DNA from 2 places in the Kitasatospora sp. NPDC004799 genome. Region 1 is predicted to be linked to the other one. Evidence: riboswitches for the same ligand, from Rfam matches in the RefSeq annotation. Region 1 holds a riboswitch; the other holds the start of a gene.
The links. Region 1 has a riboswitch for thiamine pyrophosphate ahead of thiC (phosphomethylpyrimidine synthase ThiC). Riboswitches for the same ligand answer to the same signal wherever they lie in the genome.
Positions count from the first base shown of each region.

Region 1 (8,300 bases):
TGCCCCTGGTCCGGGAGGTGGCCGGACCGCTCCGCGAACGAGGGAGGACGGCGGCGGTGAAGCTCTTCCGGCTGGACGAACTGGATGCCGAGCGGGCGGCCAACGACGGCGCGTACCTGCGGTTCCTGCGCGAACCGCGGATGTCCGCCGGGCTGTACGCGCTGGCCCCCGGCGACACCGACACCCAGACCCCGCACGACCAGGACGAGATCTACCAGGTGATCAGCGGCCGGGCCGAGATCACCGTCGGCGCCGAGACCGCCACGGTCGCGCGCGGCACCGTGGTCTACGTGCCGGCCGGCACCCCGCACCGGTTCCACCACATCACCGAGGAACTGCGGGTGCTGGTGGTGTTCTCCCCGCCGGAGGACTGAGGACCCCGGCTCCCCCAGCAGGCTCTAGGGTCGCCTCATGAGCACCAAGACGCTGACCGAAGAACTCTGGGCGGCCATCGAGCCGGTGTACGCCGAGATCCTCGCCCACCCCTTCCTGGCCGGGCTCACCGACGGCACCCTGCCGCGCGAGGCCTTCCGCCACTTCGTCGTCCAGGACTCGCACTACCTGCGCGACTACGCCCGCGCGCTCGCCGTCTGCGCCGCCAAGGCGCCCGGCGAGGAGGACGTCCGGGCCTTCGCCGACGACGCGGTCGGCGCGCTGGCCGCCGAGCAGGGCATGCACGCCGAGTTCCTGACCGCCTTCGGCGGCAGCGCCGAGGAGGCCGCCGCCGAGCCGGTGCTGCCCACCACCCGGGCCTACACCAGCTACCTGCTGGCCACCGTCTACGGCGGCTCCTTCGCCGAGGCCCTCGGCGCGGTGCTGCCCTGCTACTGGATCTACGCCCGGGTCGGCGAGGCGCTGCTCGCCCAGGGCTCGCCCGACCCGCTGTACGCCAAGTGGATCTCCACCTACGGCGACGAGGCCTTCCAGTCGGTGGTCCGCCGGGTGCTGGCGCTCACCGACCGGCTGGGCGAGGAGCTGTCCGCGGCCGAACGCCGCAAGGTGGTCGGGCACTTCGTGACCACCTCGCGCTACGAGTGGATGTTCTGGGACGCCGCCTGGCGCGGCGAGCGCTGGCCGGTCTGACCCCTGGTTCTCGGGGGTCACCCGGGGGGTCGGGGTCGGGGTGATCTCGGGGTTCTCTCCGGGCCGTTGGGCCTCGTTCCGGCACTCGCGCCCCCGTACGATCGAAGTACCGAAAGCAAGCGGGATGCGGCACCGGACGGCGGCCGACCCGAGGGGAGAAGAGGAACCGACATGGCTGAGCTCTGGAAGTCGCTGCCCTCCTGGGTGCGCAACATCGTCATCCCGGTGCTGGTCCTGGTGCTGGCCTGGAACATCGTCGCCTTCGTCTTCGGCGTCGTCGGCGCCCTGCTCTCCATCGTGATCAAGCTGCTGGTGGTGGTCGGCATCGCGGCCGCCGTGGTGGTCCTGGTGAAGAAGGCCGCCAAGAGCTGACTCGCCACCCCGCAACGCCGCCCTGAGGCCCGGCCCCCGCACAGGGGGACCGGGCCTCGGCCGTTCCGGCCGCGGGGCGGCCGGTGCGGGCGGGGGTGGGAGGGGCGGGAGGCGCTCTGGACCTGCGGCGATCCGGTCGCTACGGTGTTGGGCGTCGTGTGCAGGCAACACCGCCTGCGACGCGGGAGCTCGGAGCACCGGGCTGAGAGGACGCTGACCGGGACGTCGACGGACGGACCGACGGCTGCGTCGACCGCAGGAACCTGACCGGGTAATGCCGGCGTAGGGAGTAGAGGTCAGATGACCACGTTCGAAGCACAGCCGCAGTCTGCCCAGGGCGCCCCCAGCAGCGAGCGCACCGGCTACCCGACCCCGGCCTGGCGCAAGGCCCACCGCGAGGGATCGCGCCCCGACCTGCGCGTCCCGTACCGCGAGGTGCGGCTCACCAACGGCCGGACCGTCCCGCTGTACGACACCTCCGGCCCGTACACCGACCCGTCCTACGAGCCGGACGTGCGGCGCGGCCTGCCCCCGCTGCGGGACGCCTGGATCCGCCAGCGCGGCGACGTCGAGGAGTACGACGGCCGCGAGCCGCGCCCCGAGGACGACGGGATCAAGCACACCTCGCCCCGCGGCGGGAACCTGCGCAACCTGGACGCCGTCTTCCCCGGCCGCCCGCGTCGTCCGCTGCGCGGCCGCGGCGGTGCCGCCGTCACCCAACTCGCCTACGCCAAGCGGGGCGTGGTGACGCCGGAGATGGAGTTCGTGGCGCTGCGGGAGGGCCTCGCGCCCGAGTTCGTGCGCGCCGAGGTGGCCCGCGGCCGGGCCGTCATCCCGGTCAACGTGAACCACCCGGAGGTGGAGCCGGCGATCATCGGCACCAACTTCCTGGTGAAGATCAACGCCAACATCGGCAACTCGGCCGTCACCTCCTCGATCGAGGAGGAGGTGGAGAAGATGACCTGGGCCACCCGCTGGGGCGCCGACACCGTCATGGACCTCTCCACCGGCCGCAACATCCACACCACCCGCGAGTGGATCCTGCGCAACTCCCCGGTGCCGATCGGCACCGTGCCGCTCTACCAGGCCCTGGAGAAGGTGGACGGCAAGGCCGAGGAGCTGAGCTGGGAGGTCTACCGGGACACCGTCGTCGAGCAGTGCGAGCAGGGCGTCGACTACATGACCGTCCACGCCGGCGTGCTGCTGCGCTACGTCCCGCTCACCGCGCGCCGCAAGACCGGCATCGTCTCGCGCGGCGGCTCGATCATGGCGGCCTGGTGCCTCGCGCACCACGAGGAGAACTTCCTCTACACCAACTTCGAGGAACTCTGCGACATCCTCGCCACCTACGACGTGACCTTCTCGCTCGGTGACGGGCTGCGCCCCGGCTCGATCGCGGACGCCAACGACGAGGCGCAGTTCGCCGAGTTGCAGACCCTCGGGGAGCTCGGCCGGATCGCCCGCGAGCGGGACGTCCAGGTGATGATCGAGGGCCCGGGCCACGTCCCGATGCACAAGATCAAGGAGAACATGGATCTCCAGAAGGAGATCTGCGACGAGGCGCCGTTCTACACCCTCGGCCCGCTGACCACGGACGTCGCCCCCGGCTACGACCACATCACCTCGGGCATCGGCGCCGCGATGATCGCCTGGTGGGGCACCGCGATGCTCTGCTACGTGACCCCCAAGGAGCACCTGGGCCTGCCCAACCGGGACGACGTCAAGACCGGCGTGATCACCTACAAGATCGCCGCCCACGCCGCCGACCTGGCCAAGGGCCACCCCGGTGCCCAGGCCTGGGACGACGCCCTCTCCGACGCCCGCTTCGAGTTCCGCTGGGAGGACCAGTTCAACCTGGCCCTCGACCCGGAGACCGCCCGCGACTTCCACGACGAGACCCTCCCCGCCGAGCCCGCCAAGACCGCCCACTTCTGCTCGATGTGCGGCCCGAAGTTCTGCTCGATGAAGATCTCCCAGAAGATCCGCGACGAGCACGGCGACGGCTCCACCGCGGTCTCCACCGACTTCGACGCCGAGGCCCTGGCCGGCATGGCCGAGAAGTCCGCCGAATTCGCGGCCCAGGGCAACCGCGTCTACCTCCCCCTCACCGACTGACGCGCCGCACACCCCAGCGCCGTCCCGATCGTCTCGGGACGGCGCTTCGGCGTTTCCGGTCGGCCGGAGCGGCCCGGTCGCCCGGCCGGCAAATTGCGGAATTCGATTTCGGTGGCCCACCGAATGTTCGTCGGCTATTCTCCGCCTGGCGCGTAGGGGGGAATCCACGCGTTGCCGCGGAAAACGGCGGCCATTTCGGACTTTTGGGGTTGAGTTGAGACTTCGACGCGCAATTCTGGCGGCCTCGCTGGTTGTGTCCCCGCTCGCTCTGGCACTGCCCGCCCAGGCGGCGGGCCAGGACAACGCGCACTCCGTCCGGATCGAGGGCTTCCCCTCCGTGGAGGCGGGTGGCGGCTGGTCCGAGGGTACGGTGACGGTCAAGAACGACGCGGACGCGCCCTACGCCGGTCAGCACCTGGTGATCTACTTCGGTACCCAGATGCTCGGCAAGGACCAGGTAGCCGCCGAGTACGCGGACGGCGCGTCCGGCAGTTGGCAGCCGGTGAAGCTGGTCGACCAGGACCTCGGTGCCAAGCCGGCCGGCTACCAGGGGGTGGCGACGGACCTGACGGGTGCCGGGGTCGAGGTCCAGCCGCACTCCGCGCGGACCTTCAAGCTGCGGTTCAAGCTGCTGCAGTCCACGCACGCGGGGCCGGAGGTGAACGTCAGTCTGTACGCCTACCTGGCACCGACGTTCGGTGCGGACGGCCAGGCCAAGGACTGGACGGTTCAGGCGCCGGGTGTGTCGGTCAAGACGACCGGGCTCACCACCTCCTTCACCGGTCTGCCCACGTCCGTTCCGGCGGACGGGAAGCCGCACGCCTTCCAGGTCTCGATCAAGACCGCCAACGGCTTCGACTGGCACCTCACCAGCGCGGCCTTCTTCGTCTGGGGTGGTCAGAAGTACGGCTCGATGGACGGCCAGGGTGCCTGTGCCGCCCAACTGGACGTACAGGACCCGAAGGACAAGACCTGGCACAAGGTCGGCATGGGGGCCGTGGGGGCCGGCGACGGTGACGTCGACCTGACCAAGTGGGCCACCGGGCCGGTCGACAACCGGGTGCTCAATGCCAGGCTCACGCTGGGCAAGAACGTCAAGACCGACACCGACGCCTCGCTGGGCTTCGGTTACTACCCGGGCGCCAGTCCAATGCTGTTCTGGGCCATGCAGCCGATCGCCGCGGTGCCGGTCGAGGGTGCCCCCGAGTGCGTCGACCCGAACGCGCCGATCCCGTCGCCGAGCACGTCCTCCGCGCCCGCCGTCGTCCCGGCCGCGGTGTCCACCACCGAGCCGGCGGCCCAGCCCCGGGCGTCGGCGCCGGTCAAGGCCACCGACACCAACCGGGCCGAGCTCGCCGACACCGGCTCCCGCGGCCTCGGGCTGACCACCGGGATCGGCGGTGCCCTGGTGGTGGCGGGTGGAGCAGCGCTCGTCCTGACGCGGCGCGCACGTCGCAGCTGAGCCGATGACGCCGAAGCGCCGTCCCGGTCGTCTCGGGGCGGCGCTTCGGCGTGGGGGCCCGCCCCGGGCCTCCCCCGTGGGGCCGGGGCGGGCGGGGGGAGGGTGGTCAGGCGGTGGCGTCCTGGGGGTACCAGCGGAGTTCGACGGTGTTGCCGTCGGGGTCGCGGACGTAGACCGAGGTGGCGTTGCCGCGGGCGCCGAAGCGGGTGACCGGGCCTTCGAGGACGGTGAAGACGCCGGAGGCGATGACCTCCTGCCAGTCGAGGGGCTCGACGGTGAGGCAGATGTGGTCGACGTTGGACTCCTGCCGGGGGCGGCTGGTCAGGTCGATGATGGTGTCGGCGGTGACGCGGACGGACGGGAAGGACACCTGGCCGGCCCGCCACTCGTCGACCCGGACCGGCTCCAGGCCGAGCAGGCCGGAGTAGAAGGCCAGCGAGCGCTCGACGTCGGCGACGTTGAGGACCAGGTGGTCGAAGGCTACGACGCGCATGGGTGATCGGCTCCGCTCAGGTGCGACTGCTGGTGACGGGTTCAACGATCCTCCCAGCGGGGTGCGTGATCAATGCGCGATCGCCGTACGATCGTTGAGCAGGATTCAACGATCGAGGGGTGGGGCGCGATGCTGGAGCGGCTGGAGGTCGAGGTCTTCCTCGCGCTCGCCGAGGAACTGCACTTCGGCCGGACCGCCGAGCGGCTGCACCTGACCACCGGTCGGGTCAGCCAGGTGGTGAAGAAGCTGGAGCGCCGGATCGGCGGGCCGCTGTTCGACCGCACCAGCCGGTCGGTCCGACTGACCGCGGTGGGGCGGCAGTTGGCCGACGACCTGGTCCCGGCGGTGGCGGCGATGGCGCGGGCGCTGCGCCGGGCGGAGGACGCGAGCCGGGGCGTCACCGGGGAGCTGCGGGTGGCGTTCCTCGGCGAGTGGACGGCGCCGGTGCTGCTCAAGGCGGTCGCGCTGTTCGGCGAGCGGCACCCGGAGTGCCGGGTGGACGTGCGGGAGGTGCAGCTCTCCAACTCCCGGACGAGCCTGCTGGACGGGTCGGTCGACGTGCTGATCGCCTCCTACCCGTTCGACGGCATGTCCCGCGGGCCGGTGCTGCTGACCGAGCGCCGGGTGCTCGCGGTGGCCGCCGGGCACCCGCTGGCCGCGGAGCCGTCGGTGTCGATCGAGGTGCTGGCCGACCACCCGGTGGTGCAGTACCCGGCCGTCACCTCGGTGGGCTTCAAGCGCGACCGCACCCCCGACCGCACCCCGTCGGGCCGCCCGGTGCCCAAGGGGCCGTCCGGCAGCACCTTCTCCGAGATGCTCAGCCTGGTCGCGTTGGGCCGCGGCGTGCTCCCGGTCGGCGAGCACTCCCGCCGCTACTACCCGCGCCCGGACGTCGCCTACGTGCCGATCCACGACGCGCCCCCGATCGAGCGCGGCCCGGTCTGGCTGGAGAGCAACACCACCGCCCGGGTCCGCGCCTTCGTCCGGGCGGCCACGGACGCCGCCGAGGAGCGGGCCGAGGGGGAGCCGCTGTGCGTGGTGCCGGTGGAGTGAGACGAGAGGCGGGGCGCCTCAGGAGACCGCGCGCAGCCGGGGCGTCGACGGGGCGAGCAGCCGCTCGAGGTGGGCGGCCGTGCCGTCGTCGGCGGGAAGCAGGACGAGGAGCTGCTGGGCGTCGTCCGGGAGGTCCAGGGTCTCGCGCAGCAGCCGGAGTTCGGGCCCGGACGGGTGCCGGAGGCGGAGCGGGCCGCGGCGCGGGACGAGCTGGTTGCCGAGCCGGCGGGTGAACTCGGGGCCGGCGACCGGGGCGAGTTCGGTGCTGAGCCACTCGGCGGATTCGACCGAGGGGCCGAGCCAGAGGTCGAAGGCCTGTTCGTCGGCGATGTCGTCCCAGTCGGCGAACAGCGCGCGGGCGCGCGGGTCGGTGAAGACGTAGCGGGTGAGGTTCGGCTCCGGGGTGTCGAGCAGTCCGGCGGCGCCGAGCACGGCCGCGTACCCGCTGGTGTGGGCGAGGACGTCGCCGAGGCGGTTGGTGACGGCGGCGATGCCCGGTTCGAGCAGCCGCAGGGTCTCGCGGATGCCGGGGCGCACCGAGCGCGGGGCGGGGGCGGGCCGGGTGCGGCCGACGCACGCGCCGCCGGTGATCTTGGTGAGGTAGCGCAGGTGGTTGCGCTCGGCAGGGGCGAGGCTGAGGGCGTCGGCGAGCGCGTTGACCACGGCGACGGACGGGTTGCGGTCGCGGCCCTGCTCCAGCCGGGTCAGGTACTCGACGCTGATGCCGGCCCGGACGGCGAGGTCGGAGCGGCGCAGACCGGGCGAACGGCGGCGGCCGTGGTCGGGCAGGCCCAGCGTCTCCGGCTGGATGCTGTCGCGCTTCGCGCGGATGAAGTCCCCCAGTGGTGTGCCCATATGGCGAGCGTACGGCTGATCGCCGGGCGGAGGGTGGCCCTGCCGGGGCCAGCCTGGGCACGGCCTGGCTGCGGCCGTCGGGCGGCCGGAGAGTGGTGGCCATGGAGACGAACACGCACAAGCTGGTGATCATCCTCGGCAGCGTCCGGGAGGGCCGGTTCGGCCCGGTGGTGTCCTCGTGGGTGGCCGAGCGGGCCGCCGCGCACGGGGGCTTCGAGGTCGAGGTGGTGGACCTCGCCGAGGTCGAGCTTCCGCTCGAACTGCCCGCGGCCTCACCGAAGTTCGCCGGGGAGGGCTACCCGCGTCCGGCGGGGATGGCGAAGCTGACCGAGGCCCTGGAGGGCGCCGACGCCTTCGTCGTCGTCACGCCGGAGTACAACCACAGCTACCCGGCCTCGCTGAAGGCCGCGATCGACTGGCACTTCACCCAGTGGACGGCCAAGCCGGTCGCCTTCGTCAGCTACGGCGGCGCGGCCGGCGGCCGGCACGCCGTCCTGCACCTGGAGAACGTGCTGACCGAGCTGCACGCGGTGACCGTCCGGGACGGCCTGGCCTTCCCGAACTACTTCACCGCCTGGACGGGCGGCCGCCCGGACGACCCGCAGGCGCCCGGCTACGCCAAGGTGCTGTTCGACCGACTGGCGTGGTGGGCAGGCGCGTTGAAGAACGCGCGGGCCGCCGCGCCGTACCCGGCGTGAGACCGGGGGGCGACGGCTCAACTCGCCGTGCGCCGACGGTAGTAGTGCACGGTGAGCGCCGCGAGCAGCGGGCCCCAGGCGGCCAGCGGCAGGTACCCGGCCCAGAACACGACGGTCTGCCAGCCGTGGGTGATCAGCCCCAGGTCCCGGTCGCCCCGGATGGTCAGGC
Region 1 is NZ_JBEXJK010000146.1:9,130-17,429, forward strand. It holds gene ABZW03_RS19635 (cupin domain-containing protein) at 57-374, shown strand; gene tenA (thiaminase II) at 412-1,083, shown strand; gene ABZW03_RS19645 (DUF5326 family protein) at 1,255-1,455, shown strand; TPP riboswitch at 1,627-1,761, shown strand; gene thiC (phosphomethylpyrimidine synthase ThiC) at 1,756-3,570, shown strand; gene ABZW03_RS19655 (hypothetical protein) at 3,824-5,032, shown strand; gene ABZW03_RS19660 (VOC family protein) at 5,139-5,525, opposite strand; gene ABZW03_RS19665 (LysR family transcriptional regulator) at 5,598-6,578, shown strand; gene ABZW03_RS19670 (helix-turn-helix transcriptional regulator) at 6,597-7,433, opposite strand; gene ABZW03_RS19675 (NAD(P)H-dependent oxidoreductase) at 7,535-8,131, shown strand; gene ABZW03_RS19680 (hypothetical protein) at 8,149-8,300, opposite strand, start outside.

Region 2 (8,300 bases), on a different contig from region 1:
GGACGGCCAGTCCGTGCTGCTCGACAAGATCTCGCCCCAGCTGGTCCCCGCCGCCGACGCGCTGCGCGACTTCCTGCTGGACGGCGGCAAGCGGCTGCGCCCGGCCTTCTGCTACTGGGGCTGGCGCGGCGCCGGCGGCCCGGCCGGGGGCGCCACCGGCGAGGCGATCGCCAACGCGGCCGCCGCGCTGGAGCTGCTCCAGGCGAGCGCCCTGGTGCACGACGACCTGATGGACCGCAGCGACACCCGCCGCGGCCTGCCCTCGGTCCACCGCCGCTTCGAGGCGCTGCACCGCGCCAACGGCTGGCGCGGCGACCGCGAGCAGTACGGCGCCTCGGCCGCGGTGCTGCTCGGCGACCTGCTGCTGATCTGGTGCGACGAGCTGTTCCTGCGCTCCGGCCTGGCGCCCGCCGCCGTCCTGGCCGCCAAGCCGGTGTTCGACCTGATGCGCACCGAGGTCATGCTCGGCCAGTACCTGGACGTGCTGGAGCCGGTGGCCGGCGACTCGACGGACGAGGGCGCGCTGGACCGGGCCCAAACCGTCCTGCACTACAAGTCCGCGAAGTACACCATCGAGCGGCCGCTCCAGGTCGGGGCGCTGCTGGCCGGCGCCGGGCCGGACCTGGTCGAGGCGTACGGGGAGTTCGGGCTGCCGCTGGGCGAGGCCTTCCAGCTGCGCGACGACCTGCTCGGCGTCTTCGGGGACCCGGCCGTCACCGGCAAGCCGGCCGGGGACGACCTGCGCGAGGGCAAGCGCACCCTGCTGATCGCGCACGCGATGCGGGGCCTTTCCGCCGCCGACGCCCGGCACCTGGACGAGCGGCTCGGCGCGCCGGACCTGGCCGCCCCGGAGGTCGCCGAGCTGCGCGAGCTGGTCGCCCGCAGCGGCGCGCCGGAGCTGGTGGAGCGCCGGATCGAGGAGCTGATGCGGCAGTCGCTGGCCGCCCTGGAGGCGGCGCCGCTCGCTGACCGGCAGGCCCGTACGGTGCTGCTGGCACTGGCCGAGGCCGCCACCGTCCGCACGTACTGACGGACGGCGACGGCCTCGGGGAGCCTGCGAACCGGGGCGGTCAGAGCGCGGCGCGCACCCGGCGGGACAGCTCCGCGGCGGCGGCCCGCGGGTCGGCCGCGGCGGTGATGGCCCGCACCACGACGATCCGGCGGGCACCGGCGGCCAGCACCTCGTCCAGGTTGCCGAGGTCGATCCCGCCGATCGCGAACCACGGCCGGTCGGTGGCCTGCTTCGCCGCGTACGAGACCAGGCCGAGGCCCGGGGCCGGGCGGCCCGGCTTGGTCGGGGTCGGCCAGACCGGGCCGGTGCAGAAGTAGTCCACCCCGGGCTCGGCGATCGCCGCGTCCACCTCGGACTCGGCGTGGCAGGAGCGGCCGATCAGCACGTCCTCGCCGAGGATCGCCCGGGCGGCCGGCACCGGCAGGTCGTCCTGGCCCAGGTGCAGCACGTCCGGCCGGGCCGCGTGGGCGACGTCGGCGCGGTCGTTGACGGCCAGCAGCTTGCCGTGCCGGCGGCAGGCGTCCGCGAAGACCTCCAGGGCCGCCAGCTCCTGCTTGGCCTCCAGGCCCTTGTCGCGCAGCTGGACGATGTCCACCCCGCCCGCCAGCGCCGCGTCCAGGAACTCGGCGAGGTCGCCCTGCTCCCGGCGGGCGTCGGTGCACAGGTACAGCCGGGCGTCGGCGAGCCTGCCGCGCGGGCCGGTCATCACAGCGCCATGGCCTGGGCGCGGCGCTTGACCTCGGTCGCCCGGTTCTCCCACAGCGCCTGCACCGGGGTGCCGGGCAGCGACTCGTCCTCGGTGAACATCCACGCGATGATCTCCTCGTCGGAGAACCCGCTGTCCCGCAGCACGGTCAGCAGGCCGACCAGGTGCTTGACCGGGCCGTCCTCGTCGATGAAGGCGGCCGGGACCTGAAGGGACTTGTTGGGGCCGCGGCGGACCGCGATCAGGTCACCCTTCTTGACCATGTTGCGGACCTCGGTGACCAGCACACCCCACCGCTCGGAGATGTCGGGCAGGTACAGCCACTCGGGGACCAGGGCTTCAGTCTTGGCATCGATCTCACTCACGGCACCAGACTGCCACCTCGGGGGCCCACCGCGCACACGCCCCCGCGCCCCGGCCGCCTCCGGCTACGCCGCGGCCGCCTTCAGCGGCACCGCCGGGTCGGCCGCGCGGGCCGGATCGAGCGCGGTTCCGCGCTCGATCAGCTTCCGCCCCTGGGTGAGGTCGCGCGGCCGGTCCACGGTCAGCAGCGCGCTCGGCACGCCGTCGCGCAGCCAGAGCACCGACCAGTCGCCGTCCTGCGGGCCGCCGCGCCGGAGCAGTTCGTCGCCCTCGGCGTGCCGGCCGGCGTACTGGACCATCCGCCCGAACTGCTCGGACCAGAAGTACGGCACCGGGTCGTAGGCCGGCGCGTCCGCGCCCAGGACGGCGGCGGCCGCCGCCTCGCCGGACTGCAGCGCGTGGTCCCAGTGCTGGACGGCCAGCCGGGCGCCGGCCCGGGCCGAGGGGTAGCTGACGCAGTCGCCCGCCGCGAAGACGCCGGGCAGCGAGGTGCGCAGCCGCCCGTCCACCACGACGGCGCCGGCCGCGTCCAGCTCGACCCCGGAACCGGCCAGCCAGCCGGTCGCCGGGCGGGCCCCGATGCCGACCACCACCTCGTCGGCGGGCAGGTGCGAGCCGTCCGCCAGCAGCACCGCGCCGGGCTCGACGGCGGCCACCCCGACCCCGCAGCGCAGGTCGACCCCGGCCTCGGCGTACCAGGCGGCCATCGCCGAACCGATCTCCGTGGGCAGCGCCCCGGGCAGCGGTGCCGGACCGGCCTCGGCCACCGTCACCTCGCAGCCCGCCGTGCGGGCCGCGGTGGCCACCTCGGCGCCGATCCAGCCCGCGCCGACCAGCACCAGCCGCAGCCCGGGGCGCAGCAGCGCGCGCAGCGCCAGGGCGTCGTCCAGGGTGTGCAGCAGGTGCGCCCGCTCGGCGCCGGGCAGGGCGCGCGGGACGGCGCCGGTGGCGATCACCAGCGAGCCGTACGGGAGGTCGCCGCCGTCGGTGTGCAGCACGCCGGGGGTGAGGCCGGTGGCGCGGCGGCCGGTGAGCAGCTCGATGCCGAGCTGCCCGTAGTCGATGTCCAGGGCGGTGGAGTCGGTCTTGCCGAGCAGCACGTCCTTGGAGAGCGGCGGCCGGTCGTACGGCGCGTGCGGCTCCTCGCCGACCAGCGCGATCCGCCCCTGCCAACCGCCCTGCCGCAGCTTGAGGGCGCACTGCGCCCCGGCCAGCCCGGCTCCGACGACGACCACCTGATCCGTTCCGCTCAGCTCTGCCACGCCCGTCACTGTACTCAGCGGCACTCGGCGGCCGGCCGGCGGCCGCGGGCCGTCCCGCCCCGCCGCCCGCCCGCCTGCCCCGGCGTCCACGCTGCGTCCACGCTGCGTACGGGCCTTCGGCCGGGCCGACCACCGGCGTTAAGGTGGGGGCACCACACGGGAGCCCGGCGGACCGGGCTGAGAGGCGGGCTGGCACGGCCCGCGACCGTCCGAACCTGATCCGGGTCATACCGGCGAAGGGAGAAGAGCAGCTTTGTCACGCTTGCTACCGGGCGCCCACGCCGACGTGCTGGTGATCGGCGGGGGCATCGTCGGCCTCGCCGTCGCCTGGCGCGCCGCCCAGCGCGGCCTGCGGAACGTGATCGTGGTCGACCCCGCCCCCGGCGGCGGTGCGGCCCGGGTCGCGGCCGGGATGCTCGCCCCGGTCACCGAGCTGCAGTACGGCGAGGAACCGCTGCTGCGCCTCGGGATGGCCTCGAACGAGCGGTACGCGGCCTTCGCCGCCGAACTCACCGAGGCGAGCGGCGGCCAGGACACCGGCTACCGCCGGTGCGGCACGCTCGCCGTCGCGCTGGACTCCGACGACCGCGCGGAACTGCGCGAACTGCACGACTTCCACCGCCGGCTCGGCCTGGACTCGACCTGGCTGACCGGCCGGGAGGCCCGCAAGCTGGAGCCGATGCTCGCCCCCGGCGTGCGCGGCGGCCTGCACGTGGCCGAGGACCACCAGGTGGACGGCCGCCGGCTGCTCGACGCCCTGCTCCTCGCCTGCGAGCGCGCCGGCGTCACCGTCCACCGGGCCGAGGCCGTCGAGCTGCTGGTCGAGCACGACCGGGCGACCGGCGCCCGGCTCTCGACCGGGGAGCGGGTGACCGCCGAGCAGGTCGTCCTCGCCGCCGGCCCGCACAGCCACCGGCTGCCCGGCCTGCCCGAGGGGGTGCTGCCCGCGATCCGCCCGGTGAAGGGGCAGGTCCTGCGCCTCCGGGTCCCGGACGCCTACCGGCCGTTCCTGTCCCGCAACGTCCGCGCCGTCGTCCGCGGGCAGCACCTGTACCTGGTGCCGCGGGAGAACGGCGAGCTGGTGGTCGGCGCGACCACCGAGGAGCAGGGCTACGACACCACCGTCACCGCCGGCGGGGTGTACGAACTCCTCCGCGACGCCCACGAGTTGGTCCCGGGGATCACCGAACTCCCGCTGCTGGAGACCTCCGCGGGGCTGCGCCCCGGCTCGCCGGACAACGCCCCGCTGCTGGGCCCGACCGCACTGCCCGGACTGGTCGCCGCCACCGGCCACTACCGCAACGGCGTGCTGCTCACCCCGGTGACCGCCGACCTGGTCTCCGCGTACCTGGCCACCGGCGAAGTCCCGGACCTCGCAAGGCCGTTCGCGCCCACCCGGTTCTCCCCCGACCACTCCACCACGAAGGCCTCCGCATGACCGAGACCGCCCCGAACGGGACCTCCCCGGACGAGATCGCCCTGACCGTCAACGGCGAGCCCCGCCGGGTGTCCGCCACGACCACCCTCGCCGAGGTGGTGGCCTCGGTCAGCAAGGCCAACACCGGTGTCGCCGCCGCGCTCAACGAGGCCGTGGTGCCGCGCAGTTCGTGGTCCGGGACGGCGCTGAACGGCGGCGACCGGATCGAGATCCTCACCGCCGTCCAGGGAGGCTGAGCCATGGCCGACGACACGCTGACCATCGCCGGGACGACCTTCTCCTCCCGGCTGATCATGGGCACCGGCGGCGCGCCCAGCCTGGAGGTCCTGGAGCGCGCCCTGCTCGCCTCCGGCACCGAGCTGACCACCGTCGCGATGCGCCGGGTCGACGCCTCCACCCAGGGTTCCGTCCTGGACGTGCTGACCCGCAACGGCATCCGGGTGCTGCCCAACACGGCCGGCTGCTTCACCGCCGGCGAGGCCGTGCTGACCGCCCGGCTGGCCCGCGAGGCGCTCGGCACCGACTGGGTCAAGCTGGAGGTGATCGCCGACGAGCGCACCCTGCTGCCCGACCCGATCGAGCTGCTGGACGCCGCCGAGACGCTCGTCGACGACGGCTTCACCGTCCTGCCGTACACCAACGACGACCCGGTGCTGGCCCGCAAGCTGGAGGACGTCGGCTGCGCGGCCATCATGCCGCTGGGCTCGCCGATCGGCTCGGGCCTGGGCATCCGCAACCCGCACAACTTTCAGCTGATCGTGGAGGGCGCGGGCGTCCCGGTGGTCCTGGACGCGGGCGCCGGCACCGCCTCCGACGTGGCGCTGGCGATGGAGCTGGGCTGCGCCGCGGTGATGCTCGCCTCCGCGGTGACCCGCGCTCAGGACCCGGTGCTGATGGCCGAGGCGATGCGGCACGCCGCCGAGGCGGGACGGCTCGCCCACCGGGCCGGCCGGATCCCGCGCCGCTTCCACGCCGAGGCCTCCTCCGCGATGGCCGGCCGGGCCGACCTGGACACCCGGGAACGGCCCGCGTTCTAGGAACCGAGGCCTGTGTCACAAGCCGGGCACAGCCGGGCCCGGGGGCGGTGTCCTCCGGGTCCGGCCGCCGGTCCCCCGACTAGACTCGCCGGGTGGACATGGCACTGCACGACCCCCTGATCGGCACGCTGCTCGACAACCGGTACCGGGTCGAGCAGCGCATCGCCACCGGCGGGATGTCCACCGTCTACCAGGGCACCGACACCCGCCTGGACCGGGTGGTCGCGCTCAAGGTGATGCACCCCTCGCTGGTCGGCGACGAGGGCTTCACCGCCCGCTTCATCCGCGAGGCCAAGGCGGTCGCCAAGCTCACCCACCCCAACGTGGTCAACGTCTTCGACCAGGGCGCGGACGGCGGCCACGTCTTCCTCGCCATGGAGTACGTGCCCGGCCGCACCCTGCGCGACCTGCTGCGCGACCGCGGCGCGCTGTCCGTCCGGGCCGCGCTGGACGTGCTGGAGCCGGTGCTGGCCGCGCTCGGCGCCGCCCACCGGGCCGGGCTGGTCCACCGCGACGTCAAGCCCGAGAACGTGCTGATCACCGAGGGCGGCCTGGTCAAGGTCGCCGACTTCGGGCTGGTCCGGGTGCTCGGCGGCGCCGACGGCGCGCCCACCTCGACCACCACCGCCACCGGCGGCACGGTCCTGGGCACCGTCTCCTACCTGGCCCCCGAGCAGATCCTCCCGGACGCCCCCACCGACCAGCGGGTGGACGTCTACGCGGCCGGCATCCTGCTGTACGAGATGCTCACCGGCCGCCGCCCGCACACCGGCGACAACCCCGTCCAGGTCATGTACAAGCACCTGCACGAGGACGTCCCGGCCCCCTCGCTGGTCGCCCCCGCCGTCGGCCCCGCCCTGGACGCGATAGTGGCCGGCGCCTGCGCCCGGTCCGCCGACGCCCGCCCGTACGACGCGGTCGAGCTGCTCGCCGCCCTCCAGCGGGTGCGCCGCACCCTCACCCCGGCCGAGCTGGACGCCGAGCCGCCGGCCTCCACCCGGCCCAGCCCGCGCTACCCGACCAGCGAGCCGACCTCGGTGATCCAGCCGCTGCCGCGGCCCGCCGAGGCCCCGCCGACGGAGCGCACCAGCGTGCTGGACATGCCGCCGGAGCTGATGGACGAACTGCTCGCCGAGCCCCGCGCGTACGACGAGCCGACCCCGGTGCGGCAGCGCCGGCCGGGCCCGCTGCGCCGCGTCCCCCGCAGGACGCTGATCTGGACAGCCGCGCTGGCCGCCCTCGTGCTGGCGATCGGCGGCGCCACCTACGGGATCTCCGAGGGGCTGTACGGCTCGGTGCCGGGCGTGCTCGGCAAGGACCGGGCCGAGGCGCAGCGGGTCCTGGACACGTCGGGCCTGCACGGGAAGTTCGTCGAGGTGTTCAGCGAGTCCGTCCCGTCCGGGCAGGTGATCTCCACCGACCCCGGGGTGGGCGCGCGCACCCGCAAGAGCGACAGCGTGACCGTCACCGTCTCCAAGGGCCCCAAGCGGATCGCGGTGCCGGACCTCACCGGCAAGAGCGCCGCCGACGCCGCCGCGGCCCTGACCGGCGCCCAGCTGACCAGGGGCGGCGTGACCGAGACCTACGACGACACCGTGCCCGAGGGCTCGGTGATCAGCAGCTCGCCGGCGGCCGGGCAGCTGCTGCAGGAGAACTCCGCGGTCGCGCTGGTGGTCAGCAAGGGCATGGTGCCGGTCCCGAACGTCACCGGGATGAGCAAGGACGAGGCGCAGAAGGCGCTCCAGGCGGCGGGCTTCACCATGCAGACCAGCGGCTGGGACGTGTTCGGCGCGGTCACCTCGTCCGGCCAGAGCCCGGCGGCGGGCGAGCGGCGACCGCAGCGCAGCGCGGTGACGGTCAAGTTCTCGCTGTTCTAGCGGTTCCAGCGCCCGGCGGGGTTCAGCGCAGCGGCCCGTCGCCGGGCTCCTCCTGGTAGGAGTAGCGCTGCTCGCGCCAGGGGTCGGCGAGGTTGTGGTAGCCCCGCTCCTCCCAGAAGCCGCGCCGGTCGGCCCGCATGTACTCCACCGCGCGCACCCACTTGGGGCCCTTCCAGGCGTACAGCCGCGGCACCACCAGGCGGACCGGGAAGCCGTGCTCGGCGGTGAGCGCCTCGCCGTTGCGGTGGGTGGCGAGCAGGGTGCCGGGGTCGGCGAAGTCGGCCAGCCGCAGGTTGGCGCTGTAGCCGTACTCGGCCCAGACCATGACGTGGGTGACGCCGGGCGCCGGGGGCACCAGGTCGAGCACGGCGGCGGCCGACACGCCCGTCCACTCGTTGCCGAGGACCGAGAACCTGGTCACGCAGTGCAGGTCCCCGACGACGGTGGTGCGCGGCAGGGCGTTGAAGGCCGCGAAGTCCCAGCTGTGCTTCTCCGCCGAGGCGGTGGCGCCGAACACCTGGAGGTCCCAGGTCAGCGGCTTGAAGCGGGGTACCGGCCCGTAGTGCAGGGCGGGCCAGCCGCGCTGCGCGCGCTGGCCCGGGGGG
Region 2 is NZ_JBEXJK010000074.1:10,489-18,788, reverse strand. It holds gene ABZW03_RS12780 (polyprenyl synthetase family protein) at 1-1,030, shown strand, start outside; gene thiE (thiamine phosphate synthase) at 1,071-1,718, opposite strand; gene ABZW03_RS12770 (Rv2175c family DNA-binding protein) at 1,718-2,083, opposite strand; gene ABZW03_RS12765 (FAD-dependent oxidoreductase) at 2,147-3,352, opposite strand; TPP riboswitch at 3,490-3,602, shown strand; gene thiO (glycine oxidase ThiO) at 3,597-4,781, shown strand; gene thiS (sulfur carrier protein ThiS) at 4,778-5,017, shown strand; gene ABZW03_RS12750 (thiazole synthase) at 5,021-5,818, shown strand; gene pknB (Stk1 family PASTA domain-containing Ser/Thr kinase) at 5,917-7,695, shown strand; gene ABZW03_RS12740 (sulfite oxidase-like oxidoreductase) at 7,718-8,300, opposite strand, start outside.
Region 2: it holds a riboswitch for thiamine pyrophosphate, as region 1 does, so the genes downstream of both, thiO (glycine oxidase ThiO) here and thiC (phosphomethylpyrimidine synthase ThiC) in region 1, are expected to answer to the same signal.